DNA from 3 places in the Lysinibacillus canaveralius genome. Region 1 is predicted to be linked to each of the others. Evidence: a T-box and tRNA genes for the amino acid it is inferred to sense, from the RefSeq annotation. Region 1 holds a T-box; the other regions hold tRNA genes.
What was found. The T-box of region 1 lies ahead of trpS (tryptophan--tRNA ligase). A T-box ahead of a tRNA ligase gene usually reads a tRNA of that ligase, here a tRNA-Trp.
Positions count from the first base shown of each region.

Region 2: it has a tRNA-Trp gene. The T-box ahead of trpS (tryptophan--tRNA ligase) is inferred to sense a tRNA for this amino acid. The anticodon was not compared.
Region 3: it has a tRNA-Trp gene. The T-box ahead of trpS (tryptophan--tRNA ligase) is inferred to sense a tRNA for this amino acid. The anticodon was not compared.

Region 1 is NZ_CP154840.1:635,180-641,851, forward strand. Features, by position in the region: gene fabF (beta-ketoacyl-ACP synthase II) at 1-133, shown strand, start outside; gene trpS (tryptophan--tRNA ligase) at 467-1,456, opposite strand; T-box leader at 1,504-1,715, opposite strand; gene spxA (transcriptional regulator SpxA) at 2,155-2,553, shown strand; gene mecA (adaptor protein MecA) at 3,044-3,697, shown strand; gene AA0Y26_RS03055 (competence protein CoiA) at 3,895-5,004, shown strand; gene pepF (oligoendopeptidase F) at 5,067-6,672, shown strand, end outside.
Region 2 is NZ_CP154840.1:3,771,048-3,777,719, forward strand. Features, by position in the region: gene AA0Y26_RS19075 (ABC transporter permease) at 1-677, shown strand, start outside; gene AA0Y26_RS19080 (alkaline phosphatase family protein) at 1,013-2,581, opposite strand; gene AA0Y26_RS19085 (formate/nitrite transporter family protein) at 3,223-4,023, shown strand; tRNA gene AA0Y26_RS19090 (tRNA-Leu) at 4,295-4,376, opposite strand; tRNA gene AA0Y26_RS19095 (tRNA-Gly) at 4,383-4,457, opposite strand; tRNA gene AA0Y26_RS19100 (tRNA-Cys) at 4,503-4,576, opposite strand; tRNA gene AA0Y26_RS19105 (tRNA-Gly) at 4,590-4,664, opposite strand; tRNA gene AA0Y26_RS19110 (tRNA-Gln) at 4,668-4,742, opposite strand; tRNA gene AA0Y26_RS19115 (tRNA-His) at 4,775-4,850, opposite strand; tRNA gene AA0Y26_RS19120 (tRNA-His) at 4,877-4,952, opposite strand; tRNA gene AA0Y26_RS19125 (tRNA-Trp) at 4,992-5,065, opposite strand; tRNA gene AA0Y26_RS19130 (tRNA-Tyr) at 5,070-5,153, opposite strand; tRNA gene AA0Y26_RS19135 (tRNA-Thr) at 5,157-5,232, opposite strand; tRNA gene AA0Y26_RS19140 (tRNA-Phe) at 5,245-5,320, opposite strand; tRNA gene AA0Y26_RS19145 (tRNA-Asp) at 5,336-5,411, opposite strand; tRNA gene AA0Y26_RS19150 (tRNA-Met) at 5,415-5,491, opposite strand; tRNA gene AA0Y26_RS19155 (tRNA-Val) at 5,507-5,582, opposite strand; tRNA gene AA0Y26_RS19160 (tRNA-Glu) at 5,612-5,686, opposite strand; tRNA gene AA0Y26_RS19165 (tRNA-Ser) at 5,713-5,804, opposite strand; tRNA gene AA0Y26_RS19170 (tRNA-Asn) at 5,813-5,887, opposite strand; rRNA gene rrf (5S ribosomal RNA) at 5,903-6,018, opposite strand; rRNA gene AA0Y26_RS19180 (23S ribosomal RNA) at 6,144-6,672, opposite strand, start outside.
Region 3 is NZ_CP154840.1:152,612-158,859, forward strand. Features, by position in the region: rRNA gene AA0Y26_RS00745 (23S ribosomal RNA) at 1-1,448, shown strand, start outside; rRNA gene rrf (5S ribosomal RNA) at 1,588-1,703, shown strand; tRNA gene AA0Y26_RS00755 (tRNA-Val) at 1,715-1,790, shown strand; tRNA gene AA0Y26_RS00760 (tRNA-Tyr) at 1,806-1,889, shown strand; tRNA gene AA0Y26_RS00765 (tRNA-Trp) at 1,897-1,970, shown strand; tRNA gene AA0Y26_RS00770 (tRNA-His) at 2,008-2,083, shown strand; tRNA gene AA0Y26_RS00775 (tRNA-Gln) at 2,117-2,191, shown strand; tRNA gene AA0Y26_RS00780 (tRNA-Lys) at 2,200-2,272, shown strand; tRNA gene AA0Y26_RS00785 (tRNA-Arg) at 2,386-2,462, shown strand; tRNA gene AA0Y26_RS00790 (tRNA-Pro) at 2,472-2,548, shown strand; tRNA gene AA0Y26_RS00795 (tRNA-Ala) at 2,576-2,651, shown strand; tRNA gene AA0Y26_RS00800 (tRNA-Met) at 2,672-2,745, shown strand; tRNA gene AA0Y26_RS00805 (tRNA-Ser) at 2,839-2,931, shown strand; tRNA gene AA0Y26_RS00810 (tRNA-Met) at 2,985-3,059, shown strand; tRNA gene AA0Y26_RS00815 (tRNA-Asp) at 3,063-3,138, shown strand; tRNA gene AA0Y26_RS00820 (tRNA-Phe) at 3,150-3,225, shown strand; tRNA gene AA0Y26_RS00825 (tRNA-Gly) at 3,234-3,307, shown strand; tRNA gene AA0Y26_RS00830 (tRNA-Ile) at 3,320-3,396, shown strand; tRNA gene AA0Y26_RS00835 (tRNA-Glu) at 3,488-3,559, shown strand; gene AA0Y26_RS00840 (hypothetical protein) at 3,736-4,602, opposite strand; gene AA0Y26_RS00845 (restriction endonuclease) at 4,829-5,383, opposite strand; gene AA0Y26_RS00850 (CynX/NimT family MFS transporter) at 5,443-6,248, opposite strand, start outside.

The sequences.
Region 1 (6,672 bases):
GGAACCAGATCCAGAATGTGATTTGGATTATGTGCCAAATGAAGCACGTCACGTTGACATTGCATATGCGATGAGTAACTCTCTTGGATTCGGTGGACATAATGCAAGTCTATTATTTAAAAAATATGAATAAACTAATACCAGCAGCAGTAGCTGCTGGTTTTTCTTTTTGGCTGTTCTAAAAAGGACAGGCAAGCAAAGAGAAAGAAGTCCAGGGGGGCAGAACGGACGTGCTGTGCTTCATGAAAAAAGCCACCCAAAAAGAGGTGACTTTTTTATAGAAAGGATGGAGAGATGTTTCGTTACGTGCTCTTTCTTGTGAGCTACGGATTATGTGTAACGTCCATTACACAGTGCATTTTATATTTAAATTACCGGACACTTGGCTATTCATGGTCTGCTGTATTCAATTTTTTGCTGCATACAACAGAGCTTTATTTGGCCATTGGATCGCTTATTATTCTGTTTAGCGTCGTTTACGACCTAGGCCCATCGCGTTCTCCATCTTCTTAAGAGTTTTAGAGGCGATAGCATTTGCTTTTGCAGCACCCTCATCTAAAATCGAATCAAGCTCCGGCGAATCGATCAGGGCGTAATAGCGTTCTTGAATCGGTGCCAAATGCTCAATAACAGCAGCAGCGACACCGGCTTTAAAATCGCCGTAGCCTTTACCTTCATACTTCTTTTCTAGTTCATTAATAGAAGCACCTGATAGGGCAGACTCGATTGTTAGAAGGTTGGAAACGCCTGGCTTGTTTTCAACATCATATTTTACCAATCCTTCTGAATCTGTAACAGCTGATTTGATTTTCTTCTCGATTTCCTTCGGTGTATCTAGCAGACGAATTGTTGCTTTTGTATTTGGATCTGATTTACTCATTTTTTTCGTTGGTTCCTGCAAGGATTTGATACGAGCCCCTTCCTTTGGTAAACGAATATCTGGAATCGTCAGCACATCGTTATAGCGTTTATTAAAGCGCTCAGCAAGGTCACGTGTTAATTCAATATGCTGCTTCTGATCATCTCCAACCGGTACAATATCCGTATTATACAGAAGAATGTCTGCAGCCATCAGCGGCGGGTACGTAAGAAGCGCAGCTGATACAGACTCCTTACCTGATGATTTATCCTTAAATTGCGTCATTCGCTCTAATTCACCGATAGAAGCGATACATTGTAAAATCCATCCGGCCTGGGCATGGGCTGGGACTTCGGATTGGATAAATAAAATAGATTTCGTTGGATCAATTCCTACAGCAATGTACATAGCCGCTAAACTGCGGATATTCTTACGTAGTTCCAGTCGCTCCTGCGGTACGGTAATGGCATGCTGATCTACGATACAATAGATAGCCTGCCCTTCATCCTGCAATGCAGGGAATTGCTTGATTGCCCCGATGTAGTTTCCTAATGTAATGGTTCCTGTCGGCTGGACACCTGAGAAAATAGTTGACATAAAAAATTCCTCCTTTAAACGTAAAAAAACATCATGCTTCCCATATAAAAAGGGACGAATGATGTTTAAATCCGCGGTACCACCCAGCTTGCCCATTAAGGGCCACTCTTCTTCGTAACGTGAAGGATACGAGCAAGGATACTAAAATTCCCCAAGCTAACTCGGAAGTCCATTCCATCTGCGTCTCCATCTGTTCTCACCAACCACAGACTCTCTGAAAAAGACATTCAAATGTACTATTCTTCGTCATTGTTTTTACATTTTATTTTTAAAATTATATTATATGCAACAGAGAAAAAGCAATTCCTTTTTTGATTAGTATACGCTTTCCATGAAAAGAACATACTTGTAAGAACAGAGCCGGTAATATTTTTCATCATTTTCGCTATAAGCAGGGAAATGGGGAATTATTCTCATTTATTTTCGTATAAATGAGAATAAAGCGCTTTTTACAGGCGTTTTAATGCCTTAGTTTAGGGGTATTGTAATAATACAAACAGAAAATAGAAGTAGTAAAATCAAGGTTTTTCGAGAAAAAAGTCGAATAAATATGTACCTTAAAAGATGCATATTTTATTGACATTCTATATCCAAATGACCAAGATTGTTGTATAATGAATAAAGTGTTTTACATTAAATTAATTCTAAAGTAAGAAGACGTTAATAGATTGAGTATAAATTAGGAAGGAAGTGTAGTCATGCAAGTTACATTATTTACTTCGCCAAGTTGTACATCATGTCGTAAAGCCAAAGCTTGGCTTGAAGAGCATGAGATTCCATATATAGAACGTAATATTTTTTCGGAGCCTTTAACAATCAGCGAAATTAAAGAAATTCTTCGAATGACGGAGGACGGTACGGAAGAAATCATTTCGACACGTTCTAAAGTCTTCCAAAAACTAAATGTTGATGTGGAAACATTAACATTGCAACGTCTTTATGAATTAATTCAAGAGCATCCTGGATTACTCCGTCGTCCAATTATTCTAGACGAAAAGCGTCTGCAAGTAGGATATAATGAAGATGAAATTCGCCGATTTTTACCGCGTAAAGTGCGTGCTTACCAATTACAGGAAGCACAGCGAATGGTAAATTAAATACTCCTATAAAGATGTTGCAACGTGAGAAAGTTTGTAGCATCTTTTTTCTTTTCATCGCCTCGTGTTACTAAATAATCAGCGCGATTAGTTCGGTTGCTGCTTTCCAGTATAACGATTACTGAATCAAAAAAGAGACTTTTTATATAGGAAAAGGAAAGCGGATTTCCTTGTTCCCGCCTATTACACCAAAGCCTTTGCTAGCTTCTCTTTGAGACAGAAAAATTGCCCTTGGTTTCATACATGTAGTACAATACAATTTCAATATTCAAATTATTTATGGGGAATAGTGTTTTTCCTTTTCATTTTATGCAGGAACATCATACAATAGAGTTATAGAGTTCGAATTGCTTCTCGGAACTTTATAGAAAGTTTGTAGTGTTCATAAGTTGGAAAGAGCATGTATGATTTTTGATGGTTTAAACAAATAGTAAGGTAACCTTGGTTTACATGTGTTTCAACGAATGACTGTGAAGGGAGTTGAAGTCTTATGGACATCGAACGCATTAATGAAAATACACTGAAGTTATTTATTACGTACAGTGATATTGAAGATCGCGGCTATAGCCGTGAGGAGATCTGGTATAACCGCTCAAAAGGCGAGGAACTGTTTTGGGATGTAATCGGTGAAGTGAATACAGAGGATTATTTTGATATGGATGGCCCAATCTGGATTCATATCAACGCTTCCGAGCAGGGACTTGAAGTCATCGTCACACGTGCCAACCTACATCCTGATCAAGAGGCGACAGCCATGATGGATAGCTTCGACGAAAATCGAGAAGTAGCAGCACAATTACGGGAAATGGAAAGTGTCATCTTTGAATCGTTTGATACAGATTCTGACGAAGATATGACGATTTCAAACGCCCGTTTCGCTTTCAAGGATATAGATGAACTAATACCGCTTGCTAAGCGTATCGTCCCTATGGGATTGACATCTTCGCTATATCAATTTGAGGAGCGTTATTATTTACATGTTGATTTCACTGATCTACCAGAACAACGTGAACGTAAAAATGCTTTAGCGCTTATTAAAGAATATTTAAGACCTTCACGCTTAACAATCCACCGCTTAGATGAGTACGGCAATCTAATCATGGAAAACAATTGCTTTGAAACGGTTCTTGAATATTTTGCATAGATGATTTCCCGCACTTTTCCAAGTGCGGGTTTTTTGTGCGAAAAAAATAATGCTATTTGACGTTCGCTGGTTCAGTAAATGGAAGTATGCCATCTATTTCCCTTACACAGAGCCAAAATAAAATTTTGAACAAAAAACAATTTTTCACTTGAACGATGAGGGTACCTTTTTTACAATGTGGCAAAGGAGGTTTTGTTATGCTTGTCGCAATCAATGAGCAAGGAGACTATTTGCCATTGACGGAAAGCTTAACGGAAGCAGCCCTATTGCAATTGCGTAAAACGAAAGCATTTTGTCCTCATTGTAAAGAGCGGGTAGTTTTAAAAGCGGGTGCTATTAAAATTCCTCATTTTGCTCATACTGCAAATACAGCATGTGCCTCTTTATTTACAGAAGGTGAATCCTATATGCATTTATTAGGAAAACAACAGTTATTCAACAGGTTGCAGCAATTAGAAGAAGATGTTCAGCTAGAATGCTATCTCCCCCATTTACAGCAGCGACCGGATTTACTCATTAGAAAAAAGCAGCCATATGCCATTGAGTTCCAGTGCAGCCGGATTCCTATTTCTTTATTTGAGGAACGGACACAGGGCTATCAAAATGCACAGATCATCCCCATCTGGTTATTAAAAACGCCGTCCTCTTTTTTACAAAAAGGATCTATTCTCAAAGCCTCATTCACGCAGTTCCATCAGCAATTCATCCAAAAGGATTATTTGATTACCTATGCCCCTGAAACGGCACAATTTCATTATTTTTGTCATTTCATCTTTCTGCAGGGTAATACATTTTTAGCCCGATTAGTAAGTCTGCCGCTGAAAGCGCAAGTTTTCCCTTTTTATGAGCCAAAAAAGCTGAAAGAAGAAGGATTTAATGAAATGTTTTCAGAATATACTAGGTATCGTCTGAAGTTTTTAAACAATCGTCTTTTTTACAGCAAAAAAGGGGTAAATGATCTGTTTTTACGAGCTGTTTACGAATTGCGGCTCCCCCGCGAAAAGATTCCTTTATTTATCGGTATACCTGTAATACATGCAAGGGCTATACCTGTTTTTACGGCAGAGTGGCAGCTGATGCTTCTTTACTTCCTGTACTGCCATGGTTTGTCATGTAAAAATATGAAGAAAAGAACAATCTATTATTTCCTGTCCTGGGCGAGTCTCCCGGCTACAGAGCAAGCCCTTCAAGCAGTACAGGAGTATATGCGCATTTTAGAGACACTTTCGATTCGGGAAGTAGGGGCAGCTTATTCAACAGAGCAGTTAATTCAAGTGGTTTTTAATGAATTGATTGCAATTAATTAGAAATATTGAGAAAATGAAATAGAACTTCGAATACCGAAATATGTTATTGGAGGATAGATAAAATGGCAAAAGAAGTATTATTACGAGATCAAATTCCTGAAGAACTGACATGGGATTTAACGCCGATTTTTTCAACGGATGAGGCTTGGGAAGAGGAATTTAAGGAAATAGAGGCATTGGAAGAGCACGCAAAAAGCTATAAGGGAAAAGCAACGGAGAGTGCACAAAGTCTGTATGACGCTTTGCAGTTTGGTGACCAGATGTATGAGCGCTTCAGTAAATTATATGTATATAGCCATTTGAAGCATGACCAAGATACAACGAATGGCAAATACCAGGCAACGGATAGCCGGGTGCGTTCTTTAGGAGCAAAGCTTAGTGCGGCATGGTCTTTTTTAACGCCGGAAATTTTGTCGCTTGATGAGGAGACAATTAATGAATATGTAGCAAGCTATGAACCTTTGAAGCTGTATGAGCAGTCCTTGAAGGAATTAAACATGGGACGTCCGCATATTTTATCTGCAGCAGAAGAACAGCTCCTTGCCCAAATGTCTGAGGTGACGGGCGTTTCTAGTGATACTTTCGGCAAATTGAATAATGCTGACTTAGAATTCCCGAAAATTAAAAATGAAGACGGGGAAGAAGTGCGTGTTACGCATGGCTCTTATATTTCCTTTTTAGAAAGTACTGACCGGAATGTGCGAGAAGCGGCATTTAAGGCAGTTTACGAAACATACGGGAAGTTTCGCAATACATTTTCATCAACACTTGCTGGTAATGTAAAGGCCCAAAATGTGAGGGCCCGTATACGGAAATATGATTCGGCACGCCATGCTGCGATGAGTAATAACTTCATTCCTGAAAAGGTATATGATCAACTCATCTCAACGATTCATGAATATCTGCCATTGCTGCACCGGTATGTAGCCCTTCGCAAGGAAGTTCTTGGACTGGATGAATTGCATATGTATGACCTGTTCACACCGCTTGTTAAAGAAGCGAAGATGGATATGCCTTACGAAAAAGCAAAAGAATTAATGGTGGAAAGCTTCGCACCATTAGGTGAAGAATACCAAAGCATTGTAAAAGATGGGCTGAAAAGCCGTTGGGTAGATGTGATGGAGAACAAAGGGAAGCGAAGCGGTGCCTATTCTTCAGGTACATACGGTACAAACCCGTATGTATTAATGAACTGGCAAAATAATGTGGATAATTTGTTTACATTGGCCCACGAGTTTGGCCATAGTATGCATAGCTATTATACACGGGCAAATCAGCCGTATCCATATGCCAGCTATTCAATCTTTGTGGCAGAAGTAGCCTCTACATGTAATGAAGAATTGCTATTTGATTATTTACTAAAAACAATAGACGATCCACAGCAAAAAATTTATTTATTGAACCACTGGTTAGACAGCTTCCGTGGCACAGTATTCCGTCAAACAATGTTTGCTGAATTTGAGCATATGATTCATGAGATGGATGCAAAAGGTGAGGCATTGACAGCAGATAGACTGACAGAAGTGTATTATGATCTGAACGTAAAATATTTTGGAGATGCAATAACGGTAGATGAAGAAATCGGCCTAGAGTGGGCTCGTATTCCTCACTTCTATTACAACTATTATGTTTACCAATATGCAACAGGACAAAGTGCTGCAACAGCAT
Region 2 (6,672 bases), 1.4 Mb from region 1:
TTGCATTTCCTTCATTGCTGCTATTACTTTACGGAAGCATTTATGGCAATGAACCGACTGTTTACTTTGATGGCTATGGAACAATTGATGTATCTATTCCTGCCTATTGTGCCATGATTATCGGTGTAACTGGCTTGATGGCCTTTCCGCTGACACTCGCTCATTACAAAGAACATCAAATCTATAAACGATTGGACGCGACGCCTGTTGGAAAAGGCTTTGTTATTTGGATCCAGACAGCGGTAAATATCATCATGACACTTCTCGGATTTTTACTATTATTTATTGTAGGGAAGCTTGCTTATGATGTGGAGTATGAAGGGGAATTGTGGGCTATCAGTATTGCGATTTTACTTTCTATCGCCGCTATTTTTTCAATTGGTTTCCTCTTTACATCTATTGCTCGAGACAGCAAGATGACCAATCTATTATGTTATCTTTCTTATTTTCTCATGTTGTTTTTATCCGGAGCGACCATGCCAAAAGAGATGTTTTCGGATACCTTATTATCTATCTCCAAATTTCTGCCCCTCACCTATGTAGTCGATCTTTTACAGGGAACTTTTAATGGAGAGGCGTTACATGAATATAACTTTGAAATTGGCATGCTAGCTGGTATTTGTCTACTTTGCTCTTTAATGGGGGCTATTTTTTACAAAAGGAAAAATTGGGCGTAATTGCAGTGAAAGGCGATATGGCTGCCCCTTCCTCATAGTTAAGCTCTGATGAAATGTTCCCTCCTCTTTGGACTGTATCATCTTTTCTCCAAAAAAGGCGACTCTTATTCAAGAGCCGCCTCGGAGTGAAGACAAAATCGTTTCATGACTTTGTCTTCATGTCTTCTAAGAAACTTTAATAAAAAGGCGTTTTTACCCAGCCTGTCTTGAAAACACTTGCCAGACAAGGAGTATCAACGAGCGAAGACGCGAATAGAACCTAAGTTCATGAGGGAACGAGCGAAGCAAGCAATGCTGGATGAAAGCGTTTGTCAACTGGCTGAGGTGGCTCTTATTTAAGAGCCGCCCATCAAGTCTAAAACCCATTTCTTCACATCTACAAGCCGGTTTGATGGCGGTTTCTCTATTTCGCCCGTAACAATGAGCGGAACCACAGAATCCACACGATGGAGAGAGCCATGCGCACCACCGCCCGCATGATCATGACTATGTTTTTCTATAAACTCGTAAGAAGGCTTTGCATCTACGATAATTACCTTTCCTTCTTGTGAATGAAGTGCTCCATGCAGCCTTGCAAGCGCATCAGGGTACGTATGATAATACAGGGCTCCCTGTTCATCCTTCTTTACATCCAAAAGAGACAAATCACCATCCAAATGCCATGATTGGCCGTACTCATCGATAGTCGGCCCGTTTGGTGAAAATGTAAATTGTTCTTCTCCCTTTGGTTTCACAACATAATTAATTTGCTGATCACTCCAGGCAATAAAACCAATTCGTTCATCCTTTTTTAAAATATCTAATACTTCAGAAAATGGAATTTGCTCATCATGCAGATAGATATATGCCATCCTCTCATTAATGGCAATAGCCAGCTCTGCATTCTCTTTTCCGTTCTCCCAAAACGTATAGTCCTTCAACACATCATTTAAATCAATTAAAGCTGTCTCCTTCTCTTCCTTTACCGATGATTGACCGCTATCACCTAGGACAATCCATGTTACTTCCTGAATGGCTTCCTCCCACGATTCAAAATGATTGAATAGCTCTTGAAGGCCTTGATCTGCCTTCTCAATTCCTTTTGTATCTTTAGGACCATTTTTGTGTATAGAGGCATCGGCATCAGGAAAATAAGCTAGGGTAAACATCGGAAGCTTATTTTGCTCGAGTATATACTTTAGCTCATTTACTGTGAAATCATTATTGACACCCATTCGCTTCCAGCTGAATTTATACCGATCGTTCTCTGGATTATATTGAGATAACGCACCAAGTGACAATAGCACTGGTCCATTCACCTTTATCTCCTTCGGCAATAGCTTTGCAAAAGAGAGCAGCTTCGGTACATGTAATTCATGCTGAGTGCTTCCCCGGTATAATAGGCCATTAATGGACGCCGATTGCAATTGAGCGTTTGCCAGCTCTTCGTGAATCGTCTGCACATCCTTACTTAGATGCGATTCATTAAGGCGAATCACACTATCGGCTGCTACATTCTTTATACCGTTGTCCCACATTTCCCTTATACCGCTTCCATAGCTGACCATGCGATCCTCATCCTCTTTAAACCAAATCAAGCCCGGAATCTTATGACCATTTGTATAAGTTCCCGTTAACAAGGTGCTATCAATAGTTACAGACATCGTCGGATAAGAGCTAATAAATTCTGGATAAAAATCTCCATTTTTCATTAAAAACGAGAAAGCAGGAGCCCTTCCCTCCTGAATTGCCTTTTGTAGGGGCTCAGTCATTAACGAATCCACTGTGACCAAAACAACCGGTTTTTGCTGCGTTGTAATGGGAACGCTATTTAACTTTTTAGTCGGCGACATGGAAATAGCGAGAGCAAGTCCTCCACAAATAATAATAACTAAAATAAAAGCAATAAGTATTTTTCTTTTCATTATAGTCACCTATCTTCCATTCATCAGTAGTAGTATGGTGATTACAAATGAATACATGCTTTCGTGAAGGTAAAATCTTTTGCCATTATTTACGAAAAGAAAAAAGAACCCCTGAATAATCAAGGATCCCTTGGCACTTTGATACCATTAATCAGGGTCGAATCGACAATCTAGAAGGAACTCGATTTTGAGCGGTACTAAAACCGTCTAATATCAAAATTTTAATACATTGCTATCGTTTTTCACTTCACATTACTCTTAATTTTTATGCGAGAGTATTAGCCCTTGGTGTCGGGAGACATTATTTAGGTCAGATATTAAATCAACCATTTAAAGAAGAAACACAACAGATACAAGAGCCGGTTAAAAAGGAATTTAAAACTACCGAAGAAAAGATTATCTAAAATCAAATCTTGTACTAAATGCTGTTATACGTTAAAATAGAACCTGGTGAAAACATAAAATGGTGATTAGGTAAGACCTGCTTTTTTGCTTTTATATGATTTTATTTAAGTATAAATTATGATGATTGATTTCTTTGTATCGAGTGCAAAGACGTTAGGTAGCATCTCAAAAACCTTTTAATTAAAAGGTTTTTAAGGTGCTACCTTTTTTTAATGACAGCTAGGAGGAGAATGGTTATGGCATTTCATAAACCACAAAAAATTGCAGAGATAACGATAGAAGCAGGGGTGACAAAGACAAAACTTCCTTTTCCCCATTTGTTGCTGCTTGGATTTTTAGGGGGAGCATTTATTTCATTGGGTTATTTACTAGATATTCGTGTCATAGGTAATTTGCCAGCGGAATGGGGGAGTCTTGCTAACTTAATCGGAGGTGCCGTATTCCCAATTGGGCTTATTTTAATTGTCCTTGCTGGGGCAGAATTGATTACAGGAAATATAATGTCGGTATCCATGGCGTTTTATGCAAAGAAAATATCTCTAGGGAATCTCGTACATAATTGGTTTTGGGTCACTTTAGCAAATCTAGTTGGAGCTCTTTTTGTAGCATATTTCTTTGGTCATGTGGTGGGTTTAACTGAAACAGGCCCATATTTGGATAAAACGGTGGCAGTGGCACATTCAAAAGTAGATGAAACCTTCCTACAAACCTTTATATCAGCGATTGGTTGTAACTGGCTTGTATGTCTAGCAATTTGGCTGGCTTATGGAGCAGATGATTTTATCGGGAAAATTGCCGGCATTTGGTTCCCAGTCATGGCCTTTGTCGCGATTGGCTTCCAACACGTTGTTGCCAATATGTTTGTGATACCAGCAGCGATTTTTGCAGGACAGCTTAATTGGATTGATCTTATTGAAAACATCATTCCAGCCTTCCTAGGCAATGTTGTAGGCGGGGCCCTTTTTGTTGGATTGTTGTATTTTTATGTTTATCAGAAACAAGATAATCAAGTTCAGAAACTTCCTAAGAATTCTTAGGAAACTGACATATAAATATTTAGAAAACCCTATTATTTTAAATTGACGCTACGATAATAGGCTGGTTCTCTTAGGGCTACTTCAATTTTTGCTTACTAAAGTTGGAGTAGTCCTTTGCTTTGCCTTCCCTTATATAATTGAATTTCTAATGCTTCTTCCTCGGTTCAGTGCACACGATTCTTAATTATTCTGTCGTGCAAAAGAAAAATAAAAAAAACTCCACAGAATATACTGTGAAGTTTACTATAACCATGTTTCTCGTTAGTTAAGATACCGGTGGTCGGGGTCGAACCGACACTCCAGAAGGAACACGATTTTGAGTCGTGCGCGTCTGCCAATTCCGCCACACCGGCATGGATTGGAGCGGAAGACGAGGTTCGAACTCGCGACCCCCACCTTGGCAAGGTGGTGTTCTACCACTGAACTACTTCCGCAAATTATTAAGATAAAAAAAAACCGGATGTCCGATCAAAAAAATCTGGAGGCGGCTACCGGATTTGAACCGGTGATAAAGGTGTTGCAGACCTGTGCCTTACCACTTGGCTAAGCCGCCGTAAAAAGAATATTGGAGCGGAAGACGAGGTTCGAACTCGCGACCCCCACCTTGGCAAGGTGGTGTTCTACCACTGAACTACTTCCGCAAATGGCTGGGGTACTAGGATTCGAACCTAGGCATGACGGAATCAAAATCCGTTGCCTTACCGCTTGGCTATACCCCAATAATATAATATGCAAGTTATTTAAAAAGTAATGGGGCGACTGATGGGAATCGAACCCACGAATGCCGGAACCACAATCCGGTGCGTTAACCACTTCGCCACAACCGCCATTATAAGGAATTTACTTAAAAGGATGGGGCGACTGATGGGAATCGAACCCACGAATGCCGGAACCACAATCCGGTGCGTTAACCACTTCGCCACAATCGCCATTGTATTGTTTAAGTAAAATTCATGAAATAAAAAAACTGGCAGGGGCAGTAGGAATCGAACCCACACCAAAGGTTTTGGAGACCTCTATTCTACCGTTGAACTATGCCCCTAAAATGGTGGAGGGGGACGGATTCGAACCGCCGAACCCTAAGGAGCGGATTTACAGTCCGCCGCGTTTAGCCACTTCGCTACCCCTCCAAATGGTGCCGGCGATAGGAGTCGAACCCACGACCTACTGATTACAAGTCAGTTGCTCTACCAACTGAGCTACACCGGCATTTTGGAAATATGGTGGGTCAGGACGGAATCGAACCGCCGACACTTAGAGCTTCAATCTAATGCTCTACCAACTGAGCTACTGACCCATATTTTATAAAGAATGGCGGTCCCGACCGGGATCGAACCGGCGATCTCCTGCGTGACAGGCAGGCATGTTAACCGCTACACCACGGGACCATTTGGTTGCGGGGACAGGATTTGAACCTGTGACCTTCGGGTTATGAGCCCGACGAGCTACCGAACTGCTCCACCCCGCGACAATGTTATTAAGATGGTGGAGGATGACGGGCTCGAACCGCCGACCCCCTGCTTGTAAGGCAGGTGCTCTCCCAGCTGAGCTAATCCTCCATCTGGTTATTTCTTATGATTTTAATAAGTGGTGACCCGTACGGGATTCGAACCCGTGTTACCGCCGTGAAAGGGCGGTGTCTTAACCACTTGACCAACGGGCCAATGTAAAACGTCTCTAAATATAATCTGGCGGAGAGTAAGGGATTTGAACCCTTGAGACAGTGTTACCCGCCTACACGATTTCCAATCGTGCTCCTTCGGCCTCTCGGACAACTCTCCAAGAAGAATGGCTCCGAAGGTAGGACTCGAACCTACGACCAACCGGTTAACAGCCGGTTGCTCTACCACTGAGCTACTTCGGAATATTTTTATTGGAAGCCTAGCGATGTCCTACTCTCACAGGGGGAAGCCCCCAACTACCATCGGCGCTAGAGAGCTTAACTTCCGTGTTCGGTATGGGAACGGGTGTGACCTCTCTGCCATCATCACTAGACTCTTAAAAGACAAGATTTATTATAGCATATTCTATGCTAATTTCAAGTGTTTTTTATTAAAAATCCACAGTTTTTCTTGTTCTTTCAAAACTGGATAAACGTTTCATTGTGCAGCACACAAAATTTGGTTAAGTCCTCGACCGATTAGTATTCGTCAGCTCCATATGTCGCCATACTTCCACCTCGAACCTATCTACCTGATCGTCTTTCAGGGGTCTTACTTACTTGCGTAATGGGAAATCTCATCTTGAGGGGGGCTTCATGCTTAGATGCTTTCAGCACTTATCCCGTCCATACATAGCTACCCAGCGATGCCCTTGGCAGAACAACTGGTACACCAGCGGTATGTCCATCCCGGTCCTCTCGTACTAAGGACAGCTCCTCTCAAATTTCCTACGCCCACGACGGATAGGGACCGAACTGTCTCACGACGTTCTGAACCCAGCTCGCGTACCGCTTTAATGGGCGAACAGCCCAACCCTTGGGACCGACTACAGCCCCAGGATGCGATGAGCCGACATCGAGGTGCCAAACCTCCCCGTCGATGTGGACTCTTGGGGGAGATAAGCCTGTTATCCCCGGGGTAGCTTTTATCCGTTGAGCGATGGCCCTTCCATGCGGAACCACCGGATCACTAAGCCCGTCTTTCGACC
Region 3 (6,248 bases), 480 kb from region 1:
GTAGGGTAGGGTAAGCAGAGCGTTGGTTGTCTCTGTTCAAGCAGTAAGGCGTGTGTGTAGGCAAATCCGCACACTGTAACGTTGAGCTGTGATGACGAGTCCGTATGGACGAAGTTCCTGATCTCACACTGCCAAGAAAAGCCTCTATCGAGGTGGGAGGTACCCGTACCGCAAACCGACACAGGTAGTCGAGGAGAGAATCCTAAGGTGTGCGAGAGAACTCTCGTTAAGGAACTCGGCAAAATGACCCCGTAACTTCGGGAGAAGGGGTGCTCTGGTAGGGTGAAAGCCCGAGAGAGCCGCAGTGAATAGGCCCAGGCGACTGTTTAGCAAAAACACAGGTCTCTGCAAAACCGTAAGGTGACGTATAGGGGCTGACGCCTGCCCGGTGCTGGAAGGTTAAGAGGAGCGGTTAGCGCAAGCGAAGCTGTGAATTGAAGCCCCAGTAAACGGCGGCCGTAACTATAACGGTCCTAAGGTAGCGAAATTCCTTGTCGGGTAAGTTCCGACCCGCACGAAAGGCGTAACGATCTGGGCACTGTCTCAACGAGAGACTCGGTGAAATTATAGTACCTGTGAAGATGCAGGTTACCCGCGACAGGACGGAAAGACCCCGTGGAGCTTTACTGTAGTTTGATATTGAATTTTGGTACAACTTGTACAGGATAGGTAGGAGCCAGAGAGCCCGGAGCGCCAGCTTCGGAGGAGGCGTCGGTGGGATACTACCCTGGTTGTATTGAAATTCTAACCCATGCCCCTCATCGGGGCAGGAGACAGTGTCAGACGGACAGTTTGACTGGGGCGGTCGCCTCCTAAAAGGTAACGGAGGCGCCCAAAGGTTCCCTCAGAATGGTTGGAAATCATTCGTAGAGTGTAAAGGCACAAGGGAGCTTGACTGCGAGACCTACAAGTCGAGCAGGGTCGAAAGACGGGCTTAGTGATCCGGTGGTTCCGCATGGAAGGGCCATCGCTCAACGGATAAAAGCTACCCCGGGGATAACAGGCTTATCTCCCCCAAGAGTCCACATCGACGGGGAGGTTTGGCACCTCGATGTCGGCTCATCGCATCCTGGGGCTGTAGTCGGTCCCAAGGGTTGGGCTGTTCGCCCATTAAAGCGGTACGCGAGCTGGGTTCAGAACGTCGTGAGACAGTTCGGTCCCTATCCGTCGTGGGCGTAGGAAATTTGAGAGGAGCTGTCCTTAGTACGAGAGGACCGGGATGGACATACCGCTGGTGTACCAGTTGTTCTGCCAAGGGCATCGCTGGGTAGCTATGTATGGACGGGATAAGTGCTGAAAGCATCTAAGCATGAAGCCCCCCTCAAGATGAGATTTCCCATTACGCAAGTAAGTAAGACCCCTGAAAGACGATCAGGTAGATAGGTTCGAGGTGGAAGTATGGCGACATATGGAGCTGACGAATACTAATCGGTCGAGGACTTAACCAAATTTTGTGTGCTGCACAATGAAACGTTTATCCAGTTTTGAAGGAATAAGTTTCTTTCAAAGAAGCACGGAAGTCAGCGGAACTTCTGCTAGAACGCCACATCCTGTGGCAGCGCAGAAGCCATTGCATCCATGCAGTAGTGAAGTGATGATGGCAGAGAGGCCACACCCGTTCCCATACCGAACACGGAAGTTAAGCTCTCTAGCGCCGATGGTAGTTGGGGGCTTCCCCCTGCGAGAGTAGGACGTCGCTTCGCTTATTTTTTTTGGAGGATTAGCTCAGTTGGGAGAGCACCTGCCTTACAAGCAGGGGGTCGGCGGTTCGAGCCCGTCATCCTCCACCATAAATGTTATATATCGGAGGGGTAGCGAAGTGGCTAAACGCGGCGGACTGTAAATCCGCTCCTTCGGGTTCGGCGGTTCGAATCCGTCCCCCTCCACCATTTTGATAGGGGCATAGTTCAACGGTAGAATAGAGGTCTCCAAAACCTTTGGTGTGGGTTCGATTCCTACTGCCCCTGCCATTTTTTATTTCTTGATTTTTACTTACATAATATAGTGGCGATTGTGGCGAAGTGGTTAACGCACCGGATTGTGGTTCCGGCATTCGTGGGTTCGATTCCCATCAGTCGCCCCATTCATTTTAAACAGTAGGTTCTATAGTATATTTTGGGGTATAGCCAAGCGGTAAGGCAACGGATTTTGATTCCGTCATGCCTAGGTTCGAATCCTAGTACCCCAGCCATTTTTTATGAGCCATTAGCTCAGTTGGTAGAGCATCTGACTTTTAATCAGAGGGTCGAAGGTTCGAGTCCTTCATGGCTCATCACTTTGTATATATCGGTTTAGGGAAAATAGCGACGCACAGGATTTACAATCCTGAGGTAGGTGACTACCTTACCAATTCGTTTATTCTGGGACCATTCATATTACAAATTAGCGCCCGTAGCTCAATTGGATAGAGCGTCTGACTACGGATCAGAAGGTTATGGGTTCGACTCCTGTCGGGCGCGCCAATGAATGTACGGGAAGTAGCTCAGCTTGGTAGAGCACTTGGTTTGGGACCAAGGGGTCGCAGGTTCGAATCCTGTCTTCCCGACCATCCAAATTTATATGACTGAAAATATATGGGGCCTTAGCTCAGCTGGGAGAGCGCCTGCCTTGCACGCAGGAGGTCAGCGGTTCGATCCCGCTAGGCTCCACCAACCATATAATTAAAGATCCTGGCGGCGTAGCTCAGCTGGCTAGAGCGTACGGTTCATACCCGTAAGGTCGGGGGTTCGATCCCCTCTGCCGCCATCTTAAAGAGCTTTTGTGACCTCAGACGGCTAAAAACGTCTAGTTACACAGCTCAAAGTCTTCTTATAAGGCTTAGCAGGTAAATATTTAAACGGAGGAATACCCAAGTCCGGCTGAAGGGATCGGTCTTGAAAACCGACAGGCGGGTTAAACCGCGCGGGGGTTCGAATCCCTCTTCCTCCGCCATTTTTTAAGTAGAAATGGTACAATATATACATACTTCAGCAAAATAATATTATCGCGGGGTGGAGCAGTGGTAGCTCGTCGGGCTCATAACCCGAAGGTCGTTGGTTCAAATCCGGCCCCCGCAACCAAATGGTCCCGTGGTGTAGCGGTTAACATGCCTGCCTGTCACGCAGGAGATCGCCGGTTCGATCCCGGTCGGGACCGCCATTTTTGATAAAGGGTCAGTAGCTCAGTTGGTAGAGCATTAGATTGAAGCTCTAAGTGTCGGCGGTTCGATTCCGTCCTGACCCACCATTTCATCTGCGGGTGTAGTTTAATGGTAAAACCTCAGCCTTCCAAGCTGATGTCGTGGGTTCGATTCCCATCACCCGCTCCATTTATATGTAATGGGCCTATAGCTCAGCTGGTTAGAGCGCACGCCTGATAAGCGTGAGGTCGATGGTTCGAGTCCATTTAGGCCCACCATATATAATATTATTCCGAAGTAACTCAGTGGTAGAACAATCGGCTGTTAACCGGTTGGCCTTATGTTACAGAATGTTATCTTCACAGCTATGGCCCGTTGGTCAAGTGGTTAAGACACCGCCCTTTCACGGCGGTAACACGGGTTCGAATCCCGTACGGGTCATCCTAAAGTATGCAGCGATAAGCTGCATACTTTTTTATTATTTCCATGAAATAAAATTGAAGGCTAGTCCTTGTGCTAGTCTAAAAGAAAGCATATTTTTTATTCTCCAAAAGACACATAATATCTCCCAACTAGACGTAACACGCATAATGGCCCTCTCTTTATGTTGGAAATCTTCATCCGTCGAAGGTTATTGTATTTCTTCTGGCCTTTTTATGAAGTGCCACCTGTTTTTTAGTATAACGTAGTGCCTGCTTTGTTTTACCACGGCGCTCATAATGATCAATCAACATTTCGTATACTTCGCTGCGTAAATTGATATCTTCTTGTCCTTCAACAATTTTTACTGCCTTTTCTAAAGCCAGCATCGCAGGACGGGAATCTTTGTTGGTCATATGGAACTTGGCACGTGTTAAAAGAGTTTTAGCATATTCTTTTGGCATAATCTGAAAATCTTCATAAGCTTCGCAGGCTTCAAGCAGCTCAGTCATTTCTTCTAGGTATTCCAAGGCGTAAAGTGTATCTGCACGATTTAACAAGTAATGGAAAAAATGACCGATATTTGATTGGATTTCCTCCCGACAGGTTGTCCAAAGCTCATCACTTATTTTAAGGGAGAGCTGTGATTGACCAAGAAGAATATGACACCTTTGAATATAGAGGAGAGTCGTAATTTTATGCTCTGTCAGCTTTCTTTCCTCTGCAAGCGGCAGCGCATAGGTGAATGCAGTAATTGCCTCTTCATAATACTGACGCGACAATTTTTCAATCCCTAACAGTACGTGATACTCTACGTCCCGATTAGTGTCCGCTTCCTGCTGCCTATGTGCTTGGTAACTTGTAAATATCTCATGGAAATTCTGTATTTCTCCGCGTATGTAGGCAATACATGCAAGCCGGTACAGGCAAGGTCTTATATGTTCTAGCTGTGATTCTTTTTTACATAATTTTAAAAGCCGGCCAAATAAGATCTTGGCTTCTTCATATTCTGCTGTTTGAAAAAGTGTTATGGCATAGTCCATTCGCGTCTGTAAGTATGGCATCGAAATCCTCCTTGAAGGTTTTCATTTAGTATTTCTATGAATGGAAATGGTAATACACGATGAGATAAATTCTAGCTTTCTGTGCTTACTTATTGAGAAATATTACATAAAAATAGAATTCTCCCCGTGGATATTATCTGTACCTCTTACAAAAAGGGCTGTCAAAGCAAATAAGATTTTCCATATACTCTGAAACCCCCAAAAAAATAGCCCTCCTATAGGAGAGCTATTTATCCAAAATCATATCAATTAATTCTTTTCGGTCCACCAAGTACACATCGTTGATATCCGCCAGCTTAATCGCTTGTTTTGTGAAATAGCTGTTGGTTACAACCCATGCTTCTGTAGCATCATACATCTTGACAGCACCGATGATCTCCTGCACAGCTTTCACACCGACCGAGCTAGAATAACGTTTTGCCTGCACAGCAATTACATCATGCCCATCTTTTAAAATGAGATCGGCCCCATAATCCCCGCTTGCCGCAGTATAGGATACTTTAAAGCCGCGACGTTTAAATAATTCACCTAGGAAACGTTCAAACTCCTCGCCTGACATTCGATCGACCTCGGCAATATCAGCTTTTCGAAGGCGTGCAGACTCCCGCCAATACTGCCAGAACTTAAAGGCAATTCCTATAAATACATAGACGCCAATTCCGCCAGCAATCCCTTCAAGGGTTCTAATATAGTACCAGCCAATACCTCCTGCAATCAAAATTAGTAGCAACTGCAAGTATGGAGTGCGTTTTTTTCTCTTTCTTCGACGTTTCCGAAACATACTTTTCTCCTTTAGATATAATACGCAATTATATCATAAAATAAGTACGTATGTTTGCATCAATTGTCGATTATTCGGTTATTCCCTGCAATATATGCCGAAAAGAACAAAGAAATGGCAATTATAATAAAAATAAAGTTCGGTATGAACCAATCACCCGTCATATCCTTGATTAATCCAAAGCCAATCGGACCAATTGCGGCCAGTAGATAACCAATCGACTGAGCGAAGCCAGAGAGTTCCGCAGCTGCATAGGCTGTGTTTGTCCGCAGTGTAAAGAACATCATAGCAAGGCTGAAAGAAGAACCGCCGGCAAAGCCTAGGCAGATCATCCAGATGAACGCATATTCGGTCCATTCCATAAGCACGCCTGTAAAGCCGATTAAGTAAAAGATAGTGAATATGACCACAATAGGTCGTTGGTTGGTCATTTTCCCAGCGATTATTGGTGTCAGGAAAGTCATTGGAATTTGGGCAAACTGTAATACCGAGACAAGCCAGCCTGCTTTGTTTGCATCAATTCCCTGTGCGATATAGATTTCTGGAATCCATGCTGCTGTTGTATAGAAAATAAAGGACTGCAGCCCCATTGCCAGCATGACGGCAATCGCAATAGGAGAACGGATGAGAGAAGACCATCCCTTACTATTTGAAGCGCCTTCTCCTAATGTTACCTTTTCTCCGCGCAGCTGAGGAATCCAAAAGAAGAGAGCAGCTACTGTAACCACAAGAGCTAACGCTAAAGCAATCTGCCAGCTAGATCCTGATGCAACGGGATAGCTGATTCCTGCACCAATACCGGCTGACAGGTTCATTGAAACGGTGTAAATCCCGGTTAGCAAGCCAATATGAAGCGGATAGCGCA